3 regions of the Halomonas sp. KO116 genome follow, and region 1 is predicted to be linked to each of the others. Evidence: predicted binding sites of a transcription regulator. Region 1 holds the regulator's gene; each other region holds the start of a gene.
The links. The regulator LexA, encoded in region 1, represses DNA repair genes until DNA is damaged. The targets are predictions, from matches to a motif close to TACTGTNTANNTANACAGTA.

Region 1 (4,209 bases):
TCGGATATGCTTCAGCTAGCGCAGGAGAGAATGCCTCCCCCGTCCAGCGACGACCCCGAAATACCGCATTATCAGGCATCCCGTTGCCGATCGCGGCTCTTATATAGTGCCAACCATGGGGTGTTTTGCCACTGCCGTTGTGCTCACCAACGCCCGCGAGGCCAGACGATATCTCACACTCATACAGCACCTTCGGCCCTCGCCAACAGCGTAGCTGCTGCTGTGTGGTATCGATTTCCAACCAGATGTCCTCTACAGGGGGAAGCTCAGCGAGCTTGGGCGTTCGCATATTTTCCTTCTTCAAGTGCTGGGGGCAACGGTGCATTCATGGCAGCCACCACTACTGGGCGCAACCGCCTAACCAAATCCCGCACGGTGACCTGCTCTTGATAATCCTTTTCAGCGATATCGCGCAGTGCATCAAGGCCTGAAAGCGTAAAAATCACCGTACCAAGCATAAAGTGTAGCCGCCAAAAGCGTTCCGCGTCAGGCAAGTCGGGCGTGGCTTGACGCACTAACTCGGTGAAGCGGGTAAACACATCACCATACTCTTGCTGAATATGACGCCTAAGATGCCCCTGCGCTTGGCTATAGGCAAGGCCCAGCAAGCGCATAAACACCTTTAAACTGTTGCGCTCGGCAGGCACAGCCAGCACGGTGGTCGCCATGGTTTCGAGTAGCGTTTCCAACGGAATAACGCGCCCTGCATGCTGGGCTTCAAGTTCATCAAGCGCAGTATGAAAACGCTGGGTGAACGGGTCCAGATAGCGTGAAAACACGGCCTGAATTAAGGCTTTTTTGGAACCAAAATGGTAATTCACCGCCGCTAAATTGACGCGCGCTTTGCTAGTGATGTTGCGCAGCGATGTTTCAGCAAAACCTCGCTCAGCAAACAGCACTTCCGCGGTGTCGAGTATTCGAGTTACCGTATCAGATTGAGCCATGCCGCTCTCCGGGGAAACGAGTGTTTAAAACATAGCAAAATACTATGCCATATCGCTGGTGGGCTCAACGCTTGATTTTCTGATGAAATATGGCTGTCTATATGAGTAGAAGCTTAGTTTAAAACGATTAGGAAAAATTCGGGGCCTTTCTAGAGAGGGGGTTGACAAGACATGTACTGGACAGAGGAACATACTGTATACTTAACCACTTACCGATTAAGTCGACATTTAATTTGTTACTGTCTATTCACTATTTTTGGAGTCTGGTATGTCGCGTCCGCTAACCGCTCGCCAACAGCACGTATTTGATTTTATTGTTAAGACCATGGGCGAATTTGGCTACCCTCCGACCCGTGCTGAAATTGCGAAAGCACTGGGGTTCCGCTCACCTAACGCCGCGGAAGAGCACCTGCGCGCACTTGAGCGTAAAGGCGCTATTCGCATTATTCGCAATACGTCACGCGGTATTCGACTACCCAATCAAGAGCCCCAGGAATTAGTAGACAGCACCGCAAGCGCGTTACCCGCTGCCAATATTGAAGCCTCGCCTGCTGGCCTGCCGGTGATTGGCGAAGTAGCCGCCGGGAGCCCTATCCTAGCGGCTGAGCATATTGACCGTTACTGCCCTTTGCCAGCCGAGTACTTCACTCCTAAAGCCGATTATCTGCTGCGTGTGCGGGGCCTTTCGATGAAGGATATTGGTATTTTAGAAGGTGATTTATTGGCAGTTCACCGTACCGAGCGGGTGCGCGATGGCCAGATTGTCGTTGCGCGCCTGGATGATGAAGTAACCGTTAAGCGCTTCAAACGTCAGGGCCACCAAGTAACGCTATTTGCGGAAAATGCAGACTTTGCGCCGATTGAAATCGATCTGCGTTCACAGTCACTCGACATCGAAGGTGTCGGCGTTGGCGTCATTCGTGGCGGTAATGGCCAAGCACTGGGCTAACCACCGTCATTACTGCATGTCGATATAGCGGTGGTCATTAAAGGTGGCCACCCAGTTAGGATGATAGACCAGCAGAATACTCAGCAGCATCCCGGTAATAAACGCCTCTGAAGGCATTAGTAGAGGTAAGAAGCGTGCATACTCCTGGGCAAGATAGATAGCGTTAGGATCTGTGCCTGCCATGATAATCAGCAGCACGGCAGCCACCCCTGCCCCTAATGTTGCCAACGCAGCCCCAAAAAACCCGCAGGCAAATAAAAACACCATCAGGTTATCCGGCAGGCGGCGATCTACCAGCCGCCACACTGTGCCAATAATGGCAGCCGGAACAATGCCCGTTACCAGTACATTTGCCCCCAGCAGCGTCCACTCATTGCGGCCGATAACTACCATTGCCACATTAATGAGCACATTGCTGATCAGCGCTAATGGCGCTTTAAACACGAGTGTCATCAATACCGTAAAGACGAGATGCAGCGTTAGCCAGTCGACCGCCTGAGCGCGTAGCTGCCACATCAGCGCCACTGCCAGCGTTGCGCCTAACCAACGGTGCTGAAGAGCAGCGTCTTCCAGTAGCACTTGCCAGGGCCGCCGCCAAAGAGCCCACACCACTACGCCTAACGAGAGTAGCGAGGTGAATATCAGCGCCCAGGGCGCCAGTACACTTTGTGCGAACGACATAGCGGCTTCTCACATTATCGAGCGTTAGCTAAACACCACGGTCTTGTTGCCATGCACTAAAACCCGATCCTCAAGATGCCAGCGTAAACCGCGTGCGAGAACGGCTTTTTCCACATCACGCCCAAAGCGGACTAAATCGGTTGGGGTATGGCAGTGGCTAACGCGATGAATATCCTGTTCGATAATCGGGCCCGCGTCGAGTTCCTCGGTAACATAGTGGCAGGTGGCGCCAATCAGCTTCACTCCGCGCTGATATGCCTGGTGGTAGGGCTTCGCCCCAGCGAAAGAGGGTAAAAAACTGTGATGAATATTAATCACCCGCCCTGCATAGCGGGCGCACAGGTCAGGCGGCAGAATTTGCATATAACGCGCCAGCACGACGCAATCAGCACGTGCACTATCGATTTCTGCTTGCACCTTGGCAAATGACACTTGCTTGTTATCGGGGTCGACTGGCACATAGTGATAAGGAATGCCGTACCATTCGGTCAATGAACGCATATCGTCATGATTGGAAATGACGCCAACAATATCGCAATCCAACTCACCCGCCTGCCAGCGATAAAGCAAATCTACCAAGCAGTGTGACTCTCTAGAGACCATCAATACCACCCGGCGGCGCTGCTGTGTATCCACCAATGACCACTGCATATCGAATTCGATTGCCACCGGCTCGAACGCTGCACGTAGCGCTTCTACCGACATCCCCACTGAATCCGCCAAGATTTCGTAACGCATAAAAAAACAGCCCGTTTCTAAATCAGAGTGCTGGCTGGCTTCAGTGATAGACCCCCCTTGCTTAGCAATAAAGCTCGATACTCGGGCCACAATACCTACCCGATCAGGGCAGGACACAACTAAACGATAATAATGGGACATGTGAGCGACTCTTGACCTATTTCTAAGGTAATTATGACAAACCAACGGCTTAGGTTGCATAGTGTATCGGAAGGCCAAGGATGATTGTTAGCCGCCCCTGCCTTCCCGTATAGTTGAGTCACTACTTTTTAGGCTTTTCATAACTGATGCACTCTTCACGCGTTCAAATTCGTCCCCGTCGTCGTCCTCCGCTGCGCATGTTGCCGCTGGGGGGATGCGGTGAGATTGGCATGAATCTAACGCTCTACGGCTACGATGATCACTGGATTGTCGTCGACTGCGGCATGATGATTCGCCAGGATTTCCCCAACTCACCGCTACAAGTGCCTAATCTTGATACACCAAAATCATTAGGGATAGTCCCGAAAGCACTATTTGTTACCCACGGCCATGAAGACCACATTGGCGCCGTCGCTTGGCTCTGGCCGATGTGGAATTGTCCTATTTATGCCACGCCATTAGCCGCAGGGCTGTTACGCCTTAAATTTGCTGAACATCAACTTAGCAGCGCTGCGATTCATGTCATCGAACCAGGTGAGGCACTTGAAAGCGGGCCGTTTACGCTGCGCTACTTGTCGTTGACGCATTCAATACCCGAAAGCTGTGCCATTATGATGATGGCTGGTGGTTATCGCGTTTTACATACTGGTGACTGGAAACTTGATCCTGAGCCGCTTATCGGTTCACCGGTAAGCGCGGCGCAGTTTAGAGCGCTGGCCCCGGTCGATTTAGTGGTCGGCGATTCCACCAATGCCC
Region 2 (4,209 bases), 1.7 Mb from region 1:
GAAAATAGCGCGACAAAGGTCATCGCAGCGCCCAGCGGTGCCATAACTGCCGCCGCCATATCGGCGACTTTAATTTTCCAGACCATAAACACCAGCCCAGACACCGCCATGGAGATAAAAATCGATTGAGCTAAAAAAGCCGCGGGCACGTGAACATAAATGATCCGGAAACTATTGCCCTGCTGATAATCCGCTGGGGCAAACGCCAGCCCCCACAGCGAGCCAGTGACCAGCAACAGCACCGCTGCGGCCCAAAACCAGGGCTGTAATTTGGCACTAATGCCATAGAACCACTTGGGTGATCCCAGCTTGTGTATAAAGGCCCACATAGCGTGTCCTGTCCTTAACCGTTAATACTGATACGCAGCGATGCGGCAATCGCCCACGGCGCTAACATAAGTGAGGCCGCCAGCAGCGCGCCTAAGATAGCCAAGTGCGCGGAGACACCGTCGCCCAAAATAGCCGCCTGGACCGCACCTGCGCCAAAAATGAGCACCGGAATATACAGCGGCAGCACGAGTAGCGAGAGCAGGACGCCGCCCCGCGCCAGGCCGACGGTTAACGCCGCACCAATGGCACCAATCAGGCTTAAACTCGCTGTTCCCAGCGCCAGCGACAGCGCCAACACCGCGTAGCTACCCGCAGGCAGTGCGAGCATAATGCCCAGCAGTGGCGCCATTAGTGCCAACGGCAGCCCGGTCAGCAGCCAATGCACGGCCACTTTCGCCACGCTTAATGCCGCCAGCGGCTGCGGAGCGAGTAACAGCTGTTCAAGGCTGCCGTCGTCGTAGTCGCTGCGAAACAGGCTATCTAGCGACAGCAGCGCGGCTAACAGTGCCGCCACCCATAGCAACCCCGGCGCAATCGTCGCCAACAGCTCCGGGTCGGGTGAAATAGCGATCGGAAACAGGGTGATCACCAGGGCAAAAAACACCAGCGGATTGAGCACTTCACCGCGACGTCTCAGCAGTAGCGTCAAATCACGCACCAACGTGGCCTTCACCGCGATCATCAGCCCGCCCTGGTGCTCAAGCAGTGGCACTGAAGGGGCATCCATGGCGGTGTCTGATCCATGTAGAGAGCTATCTGAAGAGCTGTGCAGCTCTGTTTTCTGCAACCCTGTTTTCTGCCACCCTGTTTCCTGCAATCCGGCCTCCTTTTACCCCAGCGCTATGCGTCTTAACAGCGATGACGCGGCTAACTCATGGTGGGTTGTTACTAGCACGCAGCCGCCCGCCTGAGCATGCCTAATAAGTTGCCTTTCAAGGGCTGCAACGCCGTGGCGATCAATGGCGGTGAAGGGCTCGTCTAGCACCCACAGCGCGCGGGGGGTCAGCGTCAATCGCGCCAGCGCCACACGGCGCTGCTGGCCTGCCGAGAGTTGACCGGCGGGCACATCTTCAAAGCCTGCCAGGCCAACCTGTTCAAGGGCATCCAGGCGCTGCTGCTCACCCTCTTGTGCCCCGCTGCCCTGTCCTCCACTGCTTTCGCCACTCAGCGCCTGATACCACGCTAAATTTTCTAACGGAGAGAGCCCCGACTTGATGCCCGGGGCATGTCCTAAATAGAGCAAATTAGCGAGAAAATGTTCACGGACACTCTGCATCGCAGCGCCATTCCAGAACAGCTCGCCTTCATAGTCGCGTAGCTGCCCGGAGAGAATTTTAAGCAGGCTTGTTTTACCACTGCCATTAGGCCCTTCAATTCGCACGATTTCACCGCTGCGAATATCGAGATCCAGCCCCTTAAACAGTGAGCGATCATCACGTTCGCAGGACAGCTGTCGGGCTTGTAGACACAGGCTCAAGAGTCTCTCCAGGCACATTGATTTCGCGTCGAACTCTACACGGAAAGCCCGTTTCTCGCCACTCACTCTATGCGGCGCTGGGTCGCAGCATGACCTCAATCAATATGGCGTAAGACCAATTACTGCTAGCACTGTATGCAAAAACAGTTCTATACTGAAACCACTGTATGAAAGAACATGCAATGGAGATTTCTCAATGACCATATCGATGGCAGCACCTACCGTTAAGCCTAACCACTTACACTCGGTTCCGCGTACCTATGCGCCGACGCCTAGCATTACTCGTCGCAATACTTATGCGCTTAAAGTGCGTGGTAACGCAATGCGTGATTGCAACTTGTTCGATGGCGATGTCATTATTATTCGGCGTTATCAGCATGATGCCCAAACAGAAACCGCCGTTGCCGAAATCAACCAGCAAAAAATCGCCTTGAAGCAGCTCTCAATCAGCCGCTTTGGCGTAGAGCTATGGCCTGAGGATACGTTGCAGCCAGCGCTATTTTTGCATAACCGTGATATTCAGGTGCTCGGCATGGTGATGGGTGTTGAATCTCATCCAAGGACTGGCCTGCAAAACAAGCCTACTATCACGGAGCATTAATGCGCTACCGGGTGCCGGAACTCCCCCTTTCGTCTTGGCAGACAACTGACATCGAAGTCGAAAAGAGTCACTTTATTACCTGGATCTGCCACGCCTTAGACATCGATGCATTCACTCGCATGCTGGCGACGGCTAAAGCCGAGCATCCCAATGCGAGCCATCACTGCACTGCCTATATTGCTGGCCCACCCGGCGAGCAAAATTTGATTGGCTTCTCTGATGATGGCGAACCTGGCGGCACCGCAGGTCGCCCAATGTATCAAGTTCTGCAGGGCAGCCAATTAGGTCAAATTGGTTGCGTGGTGATCCGCTATTTTGGCGGCACGAAGCTAGGCACCGGCGGTTTGGCCCGCGCTTACGCCCAGGCGGTTAGCCATGCTTTGGAGACGCTACCTACCCGGGAAGTGGTCGAGCGCGATCTTTATACCCTGCGGCTCGGCTTTGCCAGCGAAGCGATTGCCCGCGCCTGGTGCGAAGAGCAGGCTATCCCCATTGAGCAAGCGGATTACGATGGCGACGGTGTTCGTCTGACCATTGGTTGGCCAAGGGACAACCCACTTGACCTTTCCCCGCTAGAAAACCGCTTGAAGAGCGCTGTTGAGATTCTCTCTACACCAAAGGCATGATGCAGCAGGGCTACAGAGCCCCGTATGTCGTTGCAAGGAGCTTGCGACGCGGCAATCTCGTCCTGCGGTAGCACATAAAACCGAGATCGCCGCGCTTCGCTCGCAATGACAGAGGACTAGTTAACCAAGATACTTGATCATCACACCCGCAGCCACAGCAGAGCCAATAACCCCTGCCACATTGGGCCCCATGGCATGCATCAGCAGGAAGTTATGCGGGTTAGACTCCAGCCCCACCTTGTTGGCCACCCGGGCAGCCATCGGCACCGCAGAAACACCCGCGGCGCCAATTAAGGGGTTGATGGGCATTTTGCTGACTAAATTCATCAGCTTGGCCATTAACACCCCAGCGGCCGTGCCGATCCCGAAGGCGACAATCCCCAGCCCGAGAATGCCTAACGTTTCAAACGTCAGGAAGCTATCGGCCATTAACTTGGAGCCGACGGACAGCCCCAGAATAATGGTTACAATGTTGATCAGAGAATTCTGCGCAGTATCCGATAAACGTTCGACCACACCACACTCACGCATCAAGTTACCAAAGCAAAACATACCGAGTAGCGGAGCGGCATCGGGCAAAAACAGTGCGACCAGAATCAACAACATCAGCGGGAAAACCACTTTCTCCAGCTTGGAGACCGGGCGCAGTTGGGTCATCTTGATCTCACGCTCTTTCTGGGTGGTCAACAGACGCATAATCGGCGGCTGAATCAGTGGCACCAACGCCATGTAGGCGTAAGCGGCCACGGCAATCGCACCCAGCAATTCAGGCGCCAGTACGCTGGAGACGTAGATGGAGGTCGGGCCATCCGCACCGCCGATAATACCAATCGCGGCCGCCTGATTGAGAGAGAAGTCCATGACGCCCATCGAGGTCAGCGCCACGGCGCCAAACAGCGTCGCAAAAATACCAAACTGAGCGGCGGCACCTAAAAACAGCGTGCGCGGGTTCGCCAGCAGCGGGCCAAAGTCGGTCATTGCCCCAACGCCCATAAAGATAATCAGCGGGGCGATACCCGAGCCGATTGCGACTTTATAGAAGTTATAAAGCATGCCGTCGCTGTAGCCAACGCCCACGGCGATGTCTCGCGCAGCACGCAGCTGGTCGGGTGCGACGCCATCATGGGCGATCATCTGCAGCGACTCCCGCCATGCGTCTAAGTTCGCCAGTGGGT
Region 3 (4,209 bases), 1.1 Mb from region 1:
TGTCAGCCAGCGTTTTCATTAAGTGTTTCACCAGGGCAGGGCCACGCGCCTGCAAATAGGCTTCTTGAATAATACGTGCGGCAATCCAAGCATTCCACGCCGCGTACAGCGGCCCGGTTAAAACGGGTAGAAAACCGCGTAGCGTCAGTCGGCCTAATAATCGACGCAGCAGTAGGCGCAGCAGAAAGCTGCTCAAGCTGATTTTTAAGCGGTAAAGCAGCGATCTAAAAGTTAATCTCCAGCCGTGCAGATAGGCGTGAGGGTCTACGCCATAGATAAGACTACCGGGGCTGGGGTATTCCAAGGCCGCTCGGGAAACACCGTGAACAGTCAACTGAATGTCGGGCTCCAGTGCGTCCGTTTGCCCATAATGTAGACCCGCTAAGCGCGTTATATTCGCTACGCCACGCAGCGCATTCCAGTACAAAAAGCCAATTTCCAGCGCGGTAATAGTACCTGCAACGGCCAGGTAGCCCGCCCAGTAGGGAAGCTGCTCCCGCAGGCTCATGGCTTCCCAGTGGCCAGTGGCAAATTCGCGCATAAACCACTCGGCGCCACCAATCAGCGTGCCGGAAATCATGCCAGCTAGCGCTGCCCAAGCAATGATCCAGCGCCGTGCACGCTTAAGTGCATGTGGATCGGGTGAATCAAGTGCCGGCTGACGGCGTAAATAGCCCTGTACATAGCGGCTGGCCCAACGTTGCGCTAAGCCAGGGGCAGGAGCGTACTCTTTATCTGGCCGATTGAGAGGCATGAGGACGGCGTTTCCTACGCATTTGGCCTCTTAGGGTAGCGGTTACGTCCGCGAAGTACACGCATCGATAGCGCCGGGGTGAGTGCCCACTTTCATCAGCTCATCCCAACGCGTGGTAAAGCGGTTGGAACGGTGAGCACAGCGTAGCTGCCAGGCAGCAGGCGCGTCGGTCATGCCAAAGCTGATGGTGCCTTGCCCCATGCGCTGATTGATCTGATCGACTGTGGCCATCAAGAAGGGGTGACGCTCACGGGCCGGGGGATGCAGCAGCGAAAGCTGATGCTGCTCGGCGTCCACCAAGTCGAGCAGCATCACGCCCGCTTTCATAAATCGAAAGCGAGGACGGTGAATCTGCTCAAGCCCCTGGCGTACGGCATCAAGAATCACCCGCGTATCGTCGCTGGCCGAGGGTAGAGGGATCAGTGCCTGAGGAAAATACTGCGGCTGGTCGCGGCGGTGGCGGTTGGTATTGAGAAATACCATCACCGCACGGGCCATGCTGCCCTGTTCACGCAGTTTCTCAGCGCTACGCTGGGCATGGTGGCGCAACGCGTTGTGCACCTCGGCAAACACGCCGGTCGGTTGGCCGAACGAGCGCGAGGTCATAATGCGCTGGCGCGGCTGCTCCAACGCGTTCATTTCCAGGCAAGAAGTACCACGCAGTTCAAGCGCTGTGCGAGCCAGCATCACCGAAAAGCGCTTGCGCAGCAGTTTTTCATCGCTTTCGCGTAAATCCCAGGCGGTATTGATGCCGCCAATCGCCAAGCGCTCAGCAAGCCGACGACCGACTCCCCACACACTGCCCACCGGGGAGCGCTTTAGCAGCGCTTCCGTGGTGTGGTCCTGCCCGCTTAATAAGCAAACGCCTTCGTAGCGGGGGTCTTGCTTGGCAAGGTGGTTAGCCAGCTTGGCGAGTGTATGGGTAGGGGCAAGCCCCACGCACACCGGCAATCCTAAATGACGACGAATACGCTGACGCAGCTTGCGCCCCAGTGCTTCACACTGCTCGGTGGTGAAACCTTCTAAATAGACGAACATTTCATCAATGGAGTAGGGCGCAATCTCTGGGCAGGCATCACGCAGCAGTTGGGCCAGCCGTGCGGACATATCACCATAAAGCTCATAGTTGGAAGAGAGCAGGTGGATCTCGCCACGCTGGCGCAGCCCTTCGAGTTTGAAGGCGGGCGTACCCATGGGAATATCCAGCGCCTTCAACTCGGCGGAACGCGCAATCACACAACCGTCATTGTTGGACATCACGCCAACAGGTCTACCTTCCAGCTTATGCTGAAATACCCGCTCGCAGCTGACATAGAAGTTATTGGCGTCGACCAGGCCAATCATCGTACGTACTCATGGATAACGGCGCGCACCACGCCCCATAGCTGACAGTCGCTGCCCTCAAGAGGCAAGGGCGGGTAGTGGGGATGGGTGGAGCAGAGGTGGGGCGTTCCCTGGTAAAGCGCGTAGCGTTTGATCAACGCTTCGCCCTCCAGCATAGCGACCAGAATGTGGCCCAAGCGAGGCTCGATACCGCGGTCGACGATAAGCAGGTCGCCCTCAAAAATCCCCCACCCCTCCATGCTGTTACCGGTAGCGGTGACATAAAACGTCTGGGTAGGGTTTTTAACCAGCCGGGTATTGAGATCCAGCGTGCACGGCTCGTAATCCTGCGCAGGCGAAGGAAAACCACTAAAGCCAGCGCGGCCCAAAAAGGTTAAATACGGCAGCGGCTGGGCGCTTAACGGCAAGGCGGGGGTAAAATGAGAAGACTGGCCCGGCATTGTCGGCATCCTGACTCTTAAAGTGTTGTATGAATATACAGTATTTTTCAGAGTGAAGGAAAATGCAAATGGGCGGATAGTGTTGAGATTGCTTCACTGCGTTCGCAATGACAAAGAAGAGGCTATTCGGAATGACACCGAAAAGCGTTATTGCCCAATCGGTCAACCTTTGCTGACTCGCACAACATGAAGCACGCTCATGCACGACCTGACGCGGATGCGATGAAAGTAGTGACAGGCTGCGTTATGATACCGGCCTCGCTTCTTCCATGATGATCCTTTCTCGTTACGAGGTTCCCGCCGATGTTCAGCCGTGATATGTCAATTGCCGGATTCGATGATGTGCTGTTTGATGCCATGCAGAAAGAAGTGGCGCGCCAGGAAGCCCACATCGAACTGATTGCTTCCGAAAACTACGCCAGCCCCCGCGTACTCGAAGCCCAGGGCAGCCAGCTGACCAATAAATACGCCGAAGGTTACCCCGGCAAGCGTTACTACGGCGGTTGTGAATTCGTCGATATCGCTGAAAACCTAGCGATTGATTACGCCAAAGAGCTGTTCGGCGCTACCTATGTCAACGTACAGCCCCATTCGGGCTCGCAAGCCAACAGCGCCGTTTTTCAGGCACTGGTTAAGCCAGGCGACACCATTCTAGGCATGAGCCTGGATGCTGGCGGTCACCTGACTCACGGCGCCAAGCCGAGCTTTTCGGGCAAGCACTACAATGCCATTCAGTACGGCCTCAATGACCAAGAGCTGATCGATTACGACCAAGTGGCCCAGCTTGCTCGTGAGCACAAGCCCAAAATGATCATTGCCGGTTTCTCTGCCTATTCGCAAATTGTGGATTGGGCCAAGTTTCGCGAAATCGCCGATGAAGTGGGCGCTTACTTACTGGTCGATATGGCGCACGTCTCAGGCTTGGTAGCGGCGGGTGTTTACCCGAGCCCCTTGCCCCATGCGCACGTGGTCACGTCTACCACCCATAAAACGCTGCGCGGCCCGCGTAGTGGTGTGATTCTCTCGGCAGAAAACGACGCGGATATCGAGAAGAAGCTGCAGTCGGCGGTATTCCCCGGTGGCCAGGGCGGCCCCTTGATGCACGTGATTGCTGCCAAGGCAGTTTGCTTCAAAGAAGCCATGGCGCCTGAGTTCAAAACCTACCAGCAGCAGGTGGTGAAAAACGCCAAGGCCATGGCCAAGGTGTTTATCGACCGCGGTTACGACATCGTCTCCGGCGGCACTGAAGACCACCTGTTCCTGCTCTCGCTGATCAAGCAGGGCGTAACCGGTAAAGACGCCGATGCGGCGCTTGGCCGTGCCCACATCACCGTCAACAAGAACGCCGTTCCTAACGACCCGCAAAGCCCGTTCGTCACCTCCGGCCTGCGTATTGGCACGCCGGCAGTCACCACACGCGGTTTCGGCGAAGAAGAGTGTACCCAGCTGGCTGGCTGGATCTGCGACATTCTGGACGTCCTGGCCAAAGGCGAAGACACCAGCGCCATTGAAGCGAAGGTGCTGGATAAAGTGGCTGACGTCTGCGCACGGCTGCCTGTTTATAAGTAGTCGCTATAGCGATTCTCCTGGCTAAGGACAGCCCAAAAAACGGGTGACCCATGCGGGCCACCCGTTTTTTGTCTCTGTTGTGGTAGCGCATAAAAAAACCCG

Region 2: KO116_RS17670 (LexA family protein) is a predicted target of LexA. The motif match lies at 1,937-1,956, and genes of this name have one in related genera.
Region 3: KO116_RS14895 (LexA family protein) is a predicted target of LexA. The motif match lies at 2,562-2,581, and genes of this name have one in related genera.

Annotation. Positions count from the first base shown of each region.
Region 1 covers NZ_CP011052.1:2,161,340-2,165,548, reverse strand. The annotation lists gene KO116_RS10060 (L,D-transpeptidase) at 1-289, opposite strand, end outside; gene KO116_RS10055 (TetR/AcrR family transcriptional regulator) at 267-944, opposite strand; gene lexA (transcriptional repressor LexA) at 1,213-1,893, shown strand; gene KO116_RS10045 (energy-coupling factor ABC transporter permease) at 1,903-2,574, opposite strand; gene purU (formyltetrahydrofolate deformylase) at 2,599-3,453, opposite strand; gene KO116_RS10035 (ribonuclease J) at 3,684-4,209, shown strand, end outside.
Region 2 covers NZ_CP011052.1:3,874,653-3,878,861, forward strand. The annotation lists gene KO116_RS17655 (heme ABC transporter permease) at 1-329, opposite strand, end outside; gene ccmB (heme exporter protein CcmB) at 344-1,057, opposite strand; gene ccmA (cytochrome c biogenesis heme-transporting ATPase CcmA) at 1,160-1,807, opposite strand; gene KO116_RS17670 (LexA family protein) at 2,004-2,408, shown strand; gene KO116_RS17675 (IMPACT family protein) at 2,408-3,034, shown strand; gene KO116_RS17680 (sodium ion-translocating decarboxylase subunit beta) at 3,155-4,209, opposite strand, start outside.
Region 3 covers NZ_CP011052.1:3,230,891-3,235,099, reverse strand. The annotation lists gene KO116_RS14905 (LBF_2804 family protein) at 1-754, opposite strand, end outside; gene KO116_RS14900 (Y-family DNA polymerase) at 797-2,098, opposite strand; gene KO116_RS14895 (LexA family protein) at 2,095-2,538, opposite strand; gene glyA (serine hydroxymethyltransferase) at 2,842-4,107, shown strand.